One region of the Paenibacillus polymyxa M1 genome, then DNA from elsewhere that is predicted to be linked to it. Evidence: predicted binding sites of a transcription regulator. Region 1 holds the regulator's gene; the other holds the start of a gene.
What was found. The regulator NrdR, encoded in region 1, represses ribonucleotide reductase genes. The targets are predictions, from matches to a motif close to AACACNATATATNGTGTT.
Positions count from the first base shown of each region.

Region 1 (7,737 bases):
TTTGAAAATGATCTACATTATCTATCTGATTCTGGAGAGGTGAAGCTATATTATGAAACGACATCAGGAAAAGCTGACTATATTCTGGAAGAAGGCAGCTATCTTTACAAGCACTTCTCCGCCACTGAAGACGCTGAGATAGAACACCAAGTCCAACAACTGGAGCATTATGCGACCCAGCACCACTATGAATGCTTAAGCAAAATCATTGTGGTGGAAAAATCCTATCTATCCATATTTGACAGCAACGAGCTGCAATATGAGATTCAAGTACAAATTTCGGATGTGCAGGAGGCGTTACATGAGTCCACAATCCTATGACATTGTTGCTTATCAAGAGCAAGACCATGAAGCTGTATGTAAGCTCTTAGTGGAATCGTTTAAAGCAAAATTTCAAGCTCTTGTTGCACTGGAGGATCAAGATATACAGCGTTTATTAATGCAGGTTTGGGTTCAAAATGCTAATTCTATATCTATGAAACAATTTGTCGCCAAAGAGAACGAAGATGTTGTTGGTGTCCTTTCGCTCAAATGGAAGGCTCCCTCCTCTTCACTTCCTATAGCCAATCTCATTTCTTTGGCTCCGCTTATAAAACAGTTTGGCTGCTTTAATGTATTTAAATTTTTGACAGGCATGCATGCGCTGGAATATAAGCCTGCCATAGATGAGTGTTACATAGATCATTTGGCGATTCGCTCAAGTCATCGCAATCAGGGGATCGGGCGACGTTTTTTAGCTTTCGCACAGCAGTTTACGGTTGAATCCGGTTTCCATGCGTTGACACTTCATGTAGCACATAAGAACCAGCAGGCTATTCGTTTGTACCACAATCTAGCGTTTGAAATAGAGCAGTCCCAATATAATTATTGGCGGCATTTTTGGTTCAAGGAGCCTGTATGGCATCTAATGAGCTGGAAAGAACGAAACTGCAATCGAGGAGAGAACAGCATTGAACAAAACATATAGGCTTACCCTTGGTATTGTGGCAGGTCTGGTTGTTGCCTTGATATTGATTGTTTTATATCAAAATTCCTACAAGATGACGGAAGAAAAAATACAAATTGCGACTCCCAAAGGAGTATTAACAGGTACACTGGCTTTGCCTAAGAACTACTCGGGAAAGATTGGACTGGTTGTTTTTGTCCATGGAGATGGTCCAATCAATGACACCTATGATGATGGATACAAACCACTGTGGGAAAGGTTCGCTTCTAAGGGCTATGCTTCCTTATCCCTGAATAAGCCCGGTATTAACGGCGCTCCAGGCAATTGGCTGGAGCAGAGCATGGAGGACCGGGCACAGGAGATTCGATATGCAGTTGACTGGGCCAAAACCTTACCGATGATTGATAAGCACAAAATCGGCCTATGGGGAGCCAGTCAAGCTGGCTGGGTCATTCCGAAAATCGTTAAAGAGGAGCATGATATTGCATTCAGCATCCTTGTATCGCCGGCCGTGAATTGGATTACACAAGGGCAATTTAACACCAGGAAAGAGTTGGAACAAGAAGGAGCTAGCCCGCAGCAAATTAAAAAGAGACTGGACTACGACCAAAAGATTCTACAACTACTGAAAAAACATGCTTCCTATGAAAAGTACCTAAGCATGGCCGATCCTGAGAATATAATTCCCAAAGAAAGATGGAGCTTTATAGGCAAAAATTTTCGTTCTGATTCTACGGAAGAATTAAGCTACTTAAAATCCCCAGTACTCTTGGTTCTGGCTGGAAAAGATATGAACGTAGATGTAAAAGACACCGAGCGAGTATATCGCCAAAAGATATCTCCAGAGCTGCTGTCTGTCATTCATTTGCCTGAAGTTGACCATTCCATGATGAATGAACAAATCGCGCATTCCAAGTCCCTAACCTTCTTAACAGCCATATTTGCCCCAAGACAATTGGTGAATAGTGAGTACCTGAAGATTCTTGCCGATTATGTCAGTCAGCATTAAACAATGATATTCTTTTTTTCCATATTTCTTTGGAATAGGCTAATGAAAAACCCATCGAAAAGATTCTTTCTACACCTTTGTCCTTGACTCTTTTTATGGCTTCATAAATAACGGCTTTTCCAAGCCCCATTTTTCTATACTTCGGTATCGTACCTTAGGACGTCGTTTCTTTCCCATCCTGCAAGATGTACCCTCTTTTTTTCAAAAGCTCCTTCAGTTGCTCTCCATCCTCGTTTACGATTATATCTAAAGTAGCTACATTCTCACCATGTAAAGTTAATTTCAATTCAATTCAGCATAATCTATTAATTCATTTAGAAATTCATTTGAAGGAACTCAACTCATTTGTAAAATACGAACTGCGTTGAAACAACGATCAAAGTACACTCACAAACAATGGGTTGCTATTTATAATCAAACTCGATAAGCGCTCATTCAACCCTTACCTGTCCTTGGTTAGGCTGGGAACAGATCTATGAATAACAAAAAAAACGGCATTTCTGCCGTTTTTTCTAAAGAATGGACTCTCAGGGACTCGAACCCTGGACCAATTGATTAAGAGTCAACTGCTCTACCAACTGAGCTAAGAGTCCATATAAAATTATGGTGGAGCCTAGGGGGATCGAACCCCTGACCTCATCGCTGCCAGCGATGCGCTCTCCCAGCTGAGCTAAGGCCCCGTCACATGTAAATGAATTAACGTTTCAAGCGACTTCTATATCATATAAAATATTCGACCCTGTGTCAATACTTTTATAAAAAAATATAATCCTCTTCCCACCGAGGCCCTAAAAAGATACAGTCAGCGATCAGTCGCTGTCTGTATCTTTGGATAACAGTGTTTTCAGTTCCTTCATAAACATATTGATGTCTTTGAACTGCCGATAGACGGACGCAAAGCGTACGTAGGCGACTTCATCCACAGGATAAAGCTGTTCCATGACTAGCTCACCAATCTGCTGGCTATCCACCTCTGTGGCTGCTGTGTTGCGAATAGCGTTCTCCACCTGAGATACGATCAGATCGAGCTGCTCGACTGAAACTGGACGCTTCTCACAGGCTCGAATGAGACCGCGCAGCATTTTATCACGGCTAAACTCTTCACGGCTGCCATCTTTTTTGATGACCATCAGTGGGGTCTCTTCCACCATTTCAAAGGTGGTAAAACGCCTGGCACACTGTTCGCATTCGCGACGGCGGCGGATGGACTTATTATCATTCGCTGGTCGCGAATCCAACACTTTCGTGCCATTGTAGGCACAATACGGGCACTTCATAATCTCATCACTTCCTTTTTCCAATAAATTCCCGGAGCTTTTTAGTAATAATTTTGTCGAAACGGATCATAATATGTTTACCACGTCGCGAGGAGGTGAACAACAATGGCACAAGGAAACAATGGCAACTCCAACAACCTGGTAGTCAGCAGATCCTCCGGTGCTCTGGAGCAAATGAAATATGAAATCGCTCAAGAGCTGGGTATCAGCATTCCTCAAGATGGATACCAAGGCAACATGACTTCCTATGAGAACGGTTCGATCGGGGGCTACATCACAAAACGCCTCGTAACGATCGCCGAACAACAATTGGCAGGTCAATACCAATAATCTCGGTAATAATCAAGAAGTAATACGAAAAAGTGTAGGGATAGGCTGCTAAAAACAGCCTGTCCTGCGCTTTTTTCATTTTAAAGCGAAAAGGCTCATATTGTCATTACCTGTCACTTAAAACTCATTATAAATTTTTGTATATTGCCTGTAATAGTAGATGACTCGCTGTACATAATGCCGTGTCTCACCAAAAGGGATTTGCTTAATGGACTCTTCTTTGCCATCCCACACCCCTTGATCCAGCCACTCCTTAACTTTACCTGGACCAGCATTGTATGCCGCTACGATGACCACAGGATTATCCTGAAACTTCATAGACAGGTTATGCAGATACCAGGTTCCCAGCTCAATGTTGGTGCCAGGCTCGTGCTTTACACTGTCCAGCGGGACCTTCTGAATCTGGGCACTGTCCATAATCCAATTGGCGGTATTCGGCATAATCTGCATAAGCCCCAGTGCACCCTTGTGTGACTGCTTGCTGGTTTTAAAGTTTGTTTCCACACGGATAATAGACGCCACCAAAAATGGGTCCACTTCATACGTCTGTGAATATTGCCGAATTTCATCCTTATATTGAATCGGGTAAAACCATGACATCCAATTGGAATTGAGGAACAGAATCAGGACAAATCCGACAAACAAAATGAGCAGGACTCTTTTCTTACGTAAAATGTTCATGCAAGTCCCTTTCGTTGCCAAAACTGATCAATTTGCCGCTTCGTCTCAGTCTGTGTTCCGCTATTATCAATAACAATATCAGCCAAACTTTTTTTCTGCTCGATATCCATTTGTGCGGACAGGCGGAGCTCTGCTTGCTCTTCTGTCAGACCGTCTCTAAGCATCAGACGTCGGAGCTGAATATCACGTGGTACATATACAACCATAATTTCCTCGTACAGGCTCTCCAGCCCAGACTCATACATTAACGGGATATCTGCCAAAACAAGCTTGTCCGGCTGCTCCCGTTCATAAGCTTCCATGCGCAGACGCATTTCCTCACGAATAGCAGGATGCGTAATATCGTTAAGTGCCTGTCGCTGAACAGGGTCTCCGAATACAATCTCTCCCAGTCTTTTGCGGTGCAGGGTTCCGTCACTGTTCACTATAGCTTGTCCAAAATGCTGTATGACCGCCGCCAGCACCGGATGCCCCGGAAGCATGACTTCCCGGGCAATGGCATCTGCGTCGATCAGCAGCGCACCCTTGGCGACCAAAAGAGCCGACACGGTGCTTTTTCCGGTAGCGATCCCTCCGGTTAATCCGATATTCATGCTCTTCACCTCATAACAGCTTCAATATGCCCATCATAATGAGTAATAATGCCGGCAATACACCGAGCGCCTTCATAAATCGAAATGCTGACAGGAAGAATCCTGCCTTCATACCAGCAATTAAAAATACACCACTGAATAACGTAATAGCCAGCGCAGTAGACAGGGGCTGAAAACCAAGCATGGCTGCACCTAATCCTGCTCCGAACGCATCGACCGATAATGCAATACCTAACCAAACCGCTTCGGTAGCAGATATACTGCCGGAACGGTCCATATCTGCAGCAGATGGGCTTCGAAGAATCCGAATAACAAGCCCCCATTTGCGGAACTCCAGCGAAAATAACGTTCGCTCCTCTTGCTGTAGCTCCAAAGAGGTTTCTCTCGGTAGGCCTTTTCCTGAGCTGCTTAGAGACTCTGTATTGGCATCCTCTGCACTTTTTTTCTCCGCAAGTGCTGATATATTCCCTGAATCAACCTGTTCCGTAAGGCGAAGATTCCCCGGGACTTCCGCTGCTTCCTCCGTCAAATCTTCCTTGCGGTGCAGAGCCTGAATCAAAGAGTAGCATCCGATACAGATCAGAATGACAGCACCGAAAACCGTCGTATATACAGGGGACAGGACACGAGATAGTAATGCGCCGAGCTGCATGGATATGCCGATCACTAAACCTGAACATACTGAGATGATGGCAATCGACAACTGTGGAATTTTCATTTTGCGCAGACCATATGTAACACCAACTCCGAAACTGTCCAAACTTAGCGCAAATGCCAGTAACAGCAGGGCTCCCCAATGATTAGCCACTCCAAATTCCCTCCCATTGCGAAGGCTGGGCCTTACAGCAACCTACTTCCTTCGCAGTATTGGTACTTGGAACAATATATGAGAGGGATGGGCTTGGGGTGACTGTGCCTGTTTAGCGCAAAGGCTGGCAGACCGGGCAATGATGTGTGCCACGTCCGGCTACGACGGATTTTTCGATCAATGTACCACAGTTCATGCAAGGCTTCGCGTTACGTCCATAAATTTGCAACTGATGCTGGAAATCGCCCGTTTTGCCCTGTCCGTTGACGAATGATTTGATGGACGAGCCACCAACCTGAATCGACGCGCCCAGCGTGGAGACAATAGCTTCATGCAGTACGCGAAATTGACTATCCGTTAAGCTTTTGGCTGGCTGTGCCGGATGAATCCCTGCCTTAAATAACGATTCATCTACATAAATATTCCCGATGCCTACCACATATGACTGGTTTAACAGCGCTGCCTTGATCGAAGTCGAACGAGTTCCAACAGCGGCACGCAGCATTTCAGGTGTAAAAGCCTCGTCCATCGGTTCCAAACCGAGTTTGTTTAGCGGCTTTTCCAGCAAATCCTGTCCTGCCGGAAATAAGTGCATCGTGCCGAACTGGCGCACATCCTGATAACGCAGCTCCGTACCATCTTTAAAATGAAAGATGACATGGGTATGCTTTTCCACAGGATCATCTTGTGAATACAATCCATAGCGTCCTTCCATTCGAAGATGGGAGACAAGCACCAGCCCGTCCAGCAAAATTCGAAGAAACTTACCGCGTCTCTCCACTCCTGTAATCCGGTGGCCGGCCAATTCCATCGCAAATGCGTCGATATCATCGGGACGTTGGATAATACGCGGCAAATTTACGGTTACATGATCTATATGTTTATCAACGATAAGCTCGTTTAGTGTTCGTTTAATGGTTTCTACTTCCGGTAATTCCGGCATGATGTCTTCACCTCACCCTATATTATAACGGAAGCAACGTCAAATTGGGACTATCTGCTCATTGAAATATCTTACTTGGCCTCATACCAATTGCTGCCATAGCTGACTTCCGCTTTAAGCGGCACAGCCAATTTTAATGCAGCTTCCATGGTAGCCGGGACAAGCTCTTTCATCGTCTCCATTTCCTCAGGCGGAACCTCGAATACAAGCTCATCATGTACTTGTAGCAGCATGCGGCTGCGAAGATTGCGTTCACGCAGCGCTGCGTCCATCTGCACCATCGCCAGCTTGATAATATCGGCTGCGGTACCTTGAATCGGCGTATTCATCGCTGTACGCTCAGCGAACGAACGCTGGTTGAAATTGCTGGCGTTAATCTCAGGCAAATATCGTCTGCGTTCCAGCAGCGTTTTTACGTATCCATCTCTCTTCGCATCCTTCACAATATCATCCATGTAACGGCGAACACCTTGGAACACGTCAAAATACTGGTCGATAAAGCGAGCCGCTTCCTTCCGGGTAATATTCAAATTTTGCGACAGACCATAGTCGCTAATTCCGTAAACGATCCCAAAGTTGACCGCCTTTGCGGAACGGCGCATATCGGAATCTACAGCTTCTGCTGGTACACCGAACACATCGGATGCGGTCTTGGTATGGATGTCCATATCGTGGACAAAAGCCTCTTTCAAACGCTCATCATCCGAAATATCAGCCAGCACCCGCAGCTCGATTTGTGAATAGTCAGCCGCCAAAATCGACCAGCCCGGCTCCGAGGGAACAAATACTTTGCGGATTTTGCGTCCTTCTTCGAGACGGATCGGGATATTCTGCAAATTCGGAAATTGACTGCTCAAGCGTCCGGTTGCCGCAACCGTCTGCCGGAAATACGTATGCACTTTACCTGTCTTCTCCGAAATTTCTTTAAGCAATCCTTCGACATACGTCGATTGGAGTTTGGCAATGGTGCGATATTGCAAAATATTTTGCACAATATCATGATATGGAGCAAGCTTTTCCAGTACCTCTGCATCGGTCGAGTACCCGGTTTTTGTCTTTTTAATAACTGGCAGACCCAGTTTATCAAACAAAATCTCACCCAACTGCTTGGGCGAATTAAGATTGAACTCTACCCCTGCAATGCTGTAGA
Region 1 covers NC_017542.1:1,871,335-1,879,071, reverse strand. Annotated here, with positions in the region: gene PPM_RS08405 (MerR family transcriptional regulator) at 1-321, shown strand, start outside; gene PPM_RS08400 (GNAT family N-acetyltransferase) at 302-967, shown strand; gene PPM_RS08395 (alpha/beta hydrolase family protein) at 951-1,955, shown strand; gene PPM_RS30595 (GNAT family N-acetyltransferase) at 1,942-2,103, opposite strand; tRNA gene PPM_RS08390 (tRNA-Lys) at 2,476-2,548, opposite strand; tRNA gene PPM_RS08385 (tRNA-Ala) at 2,560-2,635, opposite strand; gene nrdR (transcriptional regulator NrdR) at 2,765-3,232, opposite strand; gene PPM_RS08375 (alpha/beta-type small acid-soluble spore protein) at 3,338-3,562, shown strand; gene PPM_RS08370 (lytic transglycosylase domain-containing protein) at 3,680-4,243, opposite strand; gene coaE (dephospho-CoA kinase) at 4,240-4,836, opposite strand; gene PPM_RS08360 (MntP/YtaF family protein) at 4,847-5,644, opposite strand; gene mutM (DNA-formamidopyrimidine glycosylase) at 5,757-6,587, opposite strand; gene polA (DNA polymerase I) at 6,659-7,737, opposite strand, start outside.

Region 2 (7,737 bases), 170 kb from region 1:
TGTGTCCCGAGGCTCTACCCCAGTCATTTTGGGATGACTGCGAAAATAGCCCATCTGGGCAGCAAGCTTAACCAGCAGCGCCCTTGTCTCTTCACTTACACCGGGTTTGCCTGACAGTGCACGCGAAACAGCAAACTTTGAAACGCCCGCCGCATCCGCAATTTCCTGTAATGTTACTTTTCCACGCATCTCCTCACCCAACCCTATTCGAAATCTTTTTCTACCTTAGTCTTCTAAATATACAGGTATGCCTATAAACTGGTACCATCGTAGCATACTTTGTTTTAGATCATCAAACGATGGATTTGCACAAATCCACACCTTTCATTTAAATATGTTTGCTTAATAAAAAACAAAACACATAACAAATAAACATAAATAACTTGACGTAAGGTTCTTTATTTCCTACAATTTACTATTGAAAGCACTTACATTGTGTAAATCATACTTATTAAGGGGGATTTGCAGATGTTCACGAACAGGTCGGTACAACAATGCTCTATCCTGCTCCTGGCTTTGCTGCTGCTTGTTACAACGGGCTGCGCGAATGGCAAAGGCGGTACGGCAGAAAAGGAAGACCCCAATGACACCAGTCCCATTACATTTACGTTCTTTGGCGGTGACTCAAGCTCCAACTGGAACAACATGAAGGACGCTGTCGGGCAGGAAATAACCAAGAAAACGGGTGTTACACTCAATGCCGAACATGCTGTCAACGGTCGAGGCGAGGAAAAGTTTGCTTTAATGGCTGCTAGCGGAGAGTACCCTGATCTCGTGTACCCCAAAGGAGACATTGGAAAGCTGGTCGATGCCGGAGCACTCATTGACTTAACCGACCTGATTGATAAATACGGTCCTAACATTAAGAAAGTGTATGGAGATTATTTTAACCGTATTAAATATAGTAGTGAAGATCCCGCCATTTACACCATCCCAACCAATTTGGGCGTAGATCACATCGCGTTTGATGCACAAGCAGGCTTCGAAATCCAGCATCAAGCCCTTAAGAAGCTCGGATACCCCAAAATTCGCACCGTTCAAGATTTTGAAAAAGCACTTAAAGATTATGTCGCCAAATACCCTACTACTAATGGCCAGCCTACCATTCCCTTATCGCTCGATGCCGAGGACTGGAAAATGCAGATTACTGTGACAAACCCGGCAGTTACGGCTACAGGTGGACCAGACGATGGCGAATATTATATTGATCCTAAAACACACAAAGCCACTCTTCACTACAAACGCCCAGAAGAGCGAGAGTATTTCCGTTGGTTAAACCATATGTACAATGAAGGTCTGTTGGATAAGGATACTTTTGTACAAAAAAGCGATCAGTACAAATCCAAAATCGCCGCAGGTCGTGTCATTGGACTGATTGATCAGGAATGGAACTACCAGGATGCCGAAAATGCGCTCAAGGCAGCAGGTAAGGATGAATACACCTACTCCCACTTTCCAGTCACTTTAAATGAGCAATACGAGGATCATTCCCTCCAGCCCATTGGTTTCGATACTGCGTCCGGGATCGGCATCACAACTTCATGCAAAAACCCGGTGCGAGCGATCAAGTTTCTGGACTTCCTGGCCTCGGACGAAGGACAAATTTTGCGTAATTGGGGAATTGAAGGCCAGCATTACAATGTAGAGAATGGCAAACGAGTCATTCCTGCAGCTGTGCAAGAACGCAAAAACAAAGATAATGCTTCTTTTAGCAGAGAATCAGGTATCGGTTTGTATTGGATATGGGGACCACATTACGGCGATAGCGTTAAGGACCCTACTGGCAACTATTACACAACCAATTATCCGGAGATGATTACCGAAAATTATAGTCAAGCGGAAAAAGAATCCCTTCAGGCATATAAAGCCCGGACATGGAAAGACTTATTCCCGAACGAAAAGGATTTTCCGGTAAAAGAGTGGGGAGCCGCCTACAACATGCCTGTTCCGACCAATACAAATTACAATGTTATTTATCAAAAGTCGCAGGACATTGTACGCAAACGGATTCCTGAGGCCGTACTCGCCAAGCCAGATCAATTCGATGCCGTGTATGACCGCATGCTCCAAGAGCTGGATCAGGCGGGTGTACCAAAGGCTGAAGAAATCTTCACTGGCCTGATCCAAAATCGTCTGAAGTTATGGTACGGGGAGAAGTAAAGTCTGATTACTTATGAAGGTGCATAGGGGCTGACAGCCAGAACCTGTTTAGCCCTTTTTTGCACTAAACATTCTGCTTTGTTGCTTTTTCTTTCCAGGAACTATTTTTCCTTGACCCCCGACGGACATAAAGCAACAAAAAGATTGGGATCAATGCGATCCCGCCACACAGCATCCACGATATCTGAATAGGTGTTTGATCTGAAGCAAGATTGGTAAAATTACGGCTTACGATGCCTGTCACGATTAAACCTATACACATGCCTAGTTGGGAAATGGCAGAATCCAGAGATAGCAGTGTTGAACGATACTCATTAGAGATCCTTTTGTTCAGAAAAATTTGTTTGGCAACCGGATACATCCCTCGCCCAATTTCATAGATTAAAAAGGTAAGCAGTACAGGATAAAACGTGTTGAAAGCACCCGCTAAAATGAGCCATATCCCAATCATCCCGCAAGCATACATGAGTATATGTACATCACTATAACGGGCGCCTAGCCTTCGAACCAGATAGCTTCCCAAAGTCATACATAGTGAATAACCTGCCTTGATCAATCCCATAATCCAAATCCCTTGTTCAGAAAGACCGACCAGACGTGGCTGTTGAAATGTATTCCCCGCCGAGTTTGAAAAGCTGATAAATAAACCAATGATAAACACAATCCAGATCGACTTATTTTCAAAACCGATACGGACACTTTCTCCGATAATCGTTTTAATACGAGTAGCAGATGTTTTTCGATGGGTAATATTCTTCTCTTTCATATAAAAGCAGCATAGAAAAATACACAGGATAATAGATACAATGCTGGCCACCCAGGGAAGTGAATAGTTAAAAGTTGCGAGAAAGGCCCCCAACAGACCGCAAATAAATCCCGAAATGTACTGTATACTGTTAGAGGTTGTAAAAAGAACTTCCATCGGCTTATCGCTGTTTTCCACAACCCAGGATTCCAACGAGCCTGATTGCAAGCATATTGCCAGACCCCCAAAGACTTGTGCGAACACAAGCAGCCACATGTGATCTACCCAAACGAACAACACACTGTAGACTAGAAAACAACAAAGCCCCAGAACAACAGAAATTTTCCTTCCATACTTGTCTGCAATAGCTCCTGTTGGTATTTCAAACAGAAAAATACTTACAAAGAATACAACCAGCAAGAAATTCGCACTTTGCAGAGAAAGTCCTTTAGCTAATAGAAATAGAATAAGCGTAGTTCCCGTGATTTCACTCATAAAAAATTGCAGAAAGCTGACGGAGTAAAATAGCTTATGTGGCCTCACTTTCAGGATTCCTTTGTTTTCTCTACAGCCTCATACTCACTTCGCAACATTCCCATCTGAATAATGTCATAGTACTGTCCTTCCCTGAATAGCTTTTCCCGTAGCCGCCCTTCCTCCTTGAAGCCACATGCCAGATAGCAACGATATGCACGTTCATTGAACGCATACACCTCCAGTTCCAGCCGATGCAGGTTCAGCGAATGAAACGCAAATTTTTGTATCAGCCGGATTGCTTCCCGCCCATAGCCCTTGCCCAGGTCACCGCCACGCCCGATTACAATCCCAAGGGTGGCATGCCGATTCACCCAGTTAATTTTGAATAAATCGAGTTGTCCAATATAGTCCAATGTGTCTTTATGAGCAATGATAAAGCCCTTGATCTCAGAGTTGCCGTCAATCATCATCTGTACAAACGATTCACTATTAGCCAGTGAATGCGGATAGATAAATACGTCGCTTAAACCATGTGTGATTTCCGGGTCATTGACCCATCTTCGGATATCAGGTATATCCTCCTGACGGTACTCTCTTAAAACAATTCGTGCTCCAATGATATGTGGCATCGTCAGCTTCCTCCCTATATGTATTTGTTCTGGTAATACGCTAACACCTCGCCATCTCTTTACGCTCCCATTAATCTCACAAACTCCAGAAAACGTGTACCTTTATAATGAACCTCCCCGCGATCCCCGATTACAATCATTCCAAAATCCGAACCCTTTACCTTCAGCTCCTTACGTTCACCTCCTTCAAACTCAAAGGTGATATAGTAATCGGTCGAAGCTGAAAAATCACCCGATCCCCCACGCACTCTAGTTCGCTTATCCACAACCTTGCATGAACGTTGAACCTGTTCGGCTGCTTGATTGGAAAGGCCCGCTCCGATTGTTTTCACAATCCCCGTAATAATTACAATAGCAATAAGTCCAAACACGATAAAAAAGATCATATTAAACGATTGAAATTCCATAAAAAAACCACTTTCCATCCACTTCATCCTTTCTACAGTAAAATGTAAATTTTACATTCTATTGCCCATTGACAAATCGTACATCTCCAGCCTCAAAAACTCCAATACTTTTTTAACATACTTACGAAAAAAAAGTTCTTTCGCTCTTTTCCGCACCCTGCTTGGACTTACACCGGATCTAGGTCCTCTGAGCCTCTCTAGACCGATTGACAAAACTATATATAGATATAAAATAGAGAATGTACTCTAAATATAGTGTAAAAAACGTATTTATGCCCGATATCTTGAAGATAAAGGTATGAAAATACATGTAAATATAGAGTCAAAAATCTTAAATGGCGCAGCCAGCAAGGGATTACAGCTATAATGGGTCTCTTGGCAATGCCGTTTTCTTTTTTTCGTTAATTGTTAAGGAGGTTGCACACCATGCTGATTGCTTATGATTCCAAGACCGGCAATGTAAAAAGATTTATAAACAAGCTCAAGCTTCCGGCTGTTCAGATTGAGGAACAAATGACTATAGAAGAACCTTACGTACTCATTACATATACAACCGGGTTTGGACAGATACCTGAGAGGGTATCTTCATTTTTGAAAAAAAATGCACAAAACCTTGTTGGTGTAGCTGCAAGCGGCAACCGTAACTGGGGTGACAAATTTGCCAAAAGTGCGGATTTGATTGCCGACCATTATAATGTCCCCGTGATTAGCAAATTTGAATTATCTGGAACGTTCGGAGATGTAGAGCGTTTTAAACAGGAGGTGAGCCGAGTTGCGGCATATTGAATTGAACAACATGTTGATGAAACGCGATACAGACGGCTTTTTCCAATTGGAAAAGGACCAAGAGGCCGTAGCAGAATTTATGAAGGAAGTTCAAGAACGGAGTTTGAAGTTTGCTGACACAGCTGCTCAAGTGCTGTATATGATTGAGAATGATTATTACGAAAATTTCTATAACAGCTATACGGCTGATGAAATCAACGATATTTTCCATATCACTCATAGCTATAATTTTAAATTTCCTTCTTATATGGCAGCATCCAAGTTTTATACCGATTATGCAATGAAGAGTAATGACCGTAAAGTCTACCTGGAACACTACCCTGACCGGGTGGCTGCTGTCGCCCTGCATTTGGGACGCGGCAACGCCGATACGGCCCGCCTGTTGTCCCGCTCGATGATGGAGCAACGTCTCCAGCCAGCTACACCAACTTTCCTGAACGCTGGCAAAAGCCGTCGTGGGGAATTGGTGTCCTGCTTCTTGCTCGAAATGGATGACTCTCTGAACTCAATCAACTATGTATTGAACACTTGCATGCAATTGTCCAAAATCGGCGGCGGTGTTGCGGTTAACCTGTCGAAGCTGCGGTCACGCGGCGAGGCAATTAAAGGTGTAGAAGGCGCAGCAAAAGGTATTATGCCTGTGCTGAAGCTGATGGAAGATGGTTTCTCCTACGCGGATCAAATGGGTCAACGTAAAGGCTCTGGCGCTGCCTATTACAACATATTCGGATGGGACGTGCTGGAGTTCCTGGATAGTAAAAAAATTAATGCCGATGAAAGAGTACGCCTTAAGACACTTTCGATCGGATTGCTGGTGCCCAACCGCTTTTACAAGCTGGCTCAAGATAATGAACCGCTGCATGTGTTTGCACCTTATAGTGTGTTCAAGGCTTATGGAACGCATTTGGACGACATGGATCTGGATGAAATGTACGATACGCTGCTCGCTGACGATCGAGTGAAGAAAAAAATAGCAATGAGCGCACGTGATATGCTGACAAAAATTGCCATGATCCAGTTGGAGTCTGGCTATCCATATATTATGAATAAGAGTAACGCAAATCAGGCGCATGCTCTTAAAAACGTGGGCCAAATCAAAATGTCAAACCTGTGCACGGAAATCTTCCAGCTACAGGAAACTTCTGAGATTGCCGATTATGGACAACAGGATATTATTCGCCGGGATGTAAGCTGTAACCTGGCTTCCCTGAACATTGTAAATGTCATGGAGCACGGCAAAATCCGCGAGTCCGTTCACGAGGGTATGATTGCTCTCACTTCGGTCAGCGATATGACCCAAGTGGCTAATGCACCAGGTGTTGCGAAAGCGAACCGTGAAATGCATTCCGTTGGTCTGGGTGTCATGAATCTGCACGGCTACCTTGCCAAGAACAAGATTGCATATGAAAGCAATGAAGCGAAGGATTTTGTCCGTACCTTCTTCATGACGATGAACTATCATTCCATCGAAAAGAGTATGGAAATCGCAAAAGCAGCCGGACAAAGCTTCTATGGATTTGAGGAATCGGATTATGCGACAGGTGTATATTTTGACCGATATCTGAACACAGATTATCGTCCGACAACGGCACGTGTGCAAGAACTGTTCAAGGATATTTATATTCCGACTCAAGCAGACTGGGACACACTTAAAGCAGACGTCATGAAGAACGGTCTGTATCACGCCTACCGTATGGCGATTGCTCCCACTGCCAGCATTTCGTATATTCAAAATGCAACGTCCAGCGTTATGCCGATTGTCGAACAGATTGAAACTCGTACCTATGCGAATTCAACAACTTACTATCCAATGCCGTATTTGCAAAAGGATAATGTATTCTTTTACAAATCCGCTTATCAAATGGATCAATTCAAAGTGCTTGATCTGATTGCTGAAATCCAGCCTCACGTGGACCAAGGAATTTCGACTGTGCTTCATGTGAACAGTGACGTGACTACGCGTCAGTTAGCACGTTGCTATCTGTACGCCGCACATAAAGGACTTAAATCGTTATACTACACACGTACCAAAAAACTGTCTGTGGAAGAGTGCCTCACTTGCTCCATCTAATGCATACATGGTAACAAGCTATAGAATAAAATGAGATTTTGAATAGATATGAATGCTTGGCATTAGAAGCTGTATCCAGCGCGTGGTTCAGACCTTTACAGGATTGAACAAGACCCTCGCGGATACAGCTTCCGTATGTCAAGCATACGATGACTCTCCGGTAACCTCTCATGTGTGTTTCCAGGGAATCTCGCAAGCTGAAGGGAGAATGCTAACAATGACAGGTATACAAGCTGTAAACTGGAACCGCTCGGACGATGATTTCACACTGATGTTCTGGAACCAGAATATTATGCAATTTTGGACGGATGATGAAATTCCGCTGTCTGACGATAAAATGTCCTGGGTAACCCTTAGTGATATTGAAAAAGAAGCCTACATGAAGGTGCTGGGTGGCTTGACCCTGCTGGACACCATTCAAGGCGGCGTGGGAATGCCGCAAATTATGGAGCATGTGGACGG
Region 2 covers NC_017542.1:2,043,772-2,051,508, reverse strand. Annotated here, with positions in the region: gene PPM_RS09335 (LacI family DNA-binding transcriptional regulator) at 1-189, opposite strand, end outside; gene PPM_RS09330 (ABC transporter substrate-binding protein) at 469-2,160, shown strand; gene PPM_RS09325 (MFS transporter) at 2,225-3,448, opposite strand; gene PPM_RS09320 (GNAT family N-acetyltransferase) at 3,451-4,011, opposite strand; gene PPM_RS09315 (DUF2500 domain-containing protein) at 4,071-4,436, opposite strand; gene nrdI (class Ib ribonucleoside-diphosphate reductase assembly flavoprotein NrdI) at 4,845-5,204, shown strand; gene nrdE (class 1b ribonucleoside-diphosphate reductase subunit alpha) at 5,191-7,275, shown strand; gene nrdF (class 1b ribonucleoside-diphosphate reductase subunit beta) at 7,493-7,737, shown strand, end outside.
Region 2: nrdI (class Ib ribonucleoside-diphosphate reductase assembly flavoprotein NrdI) is a predicted target of NrdR. The motif match lies at 4,661-4,678, and genes of this name have one in related genera.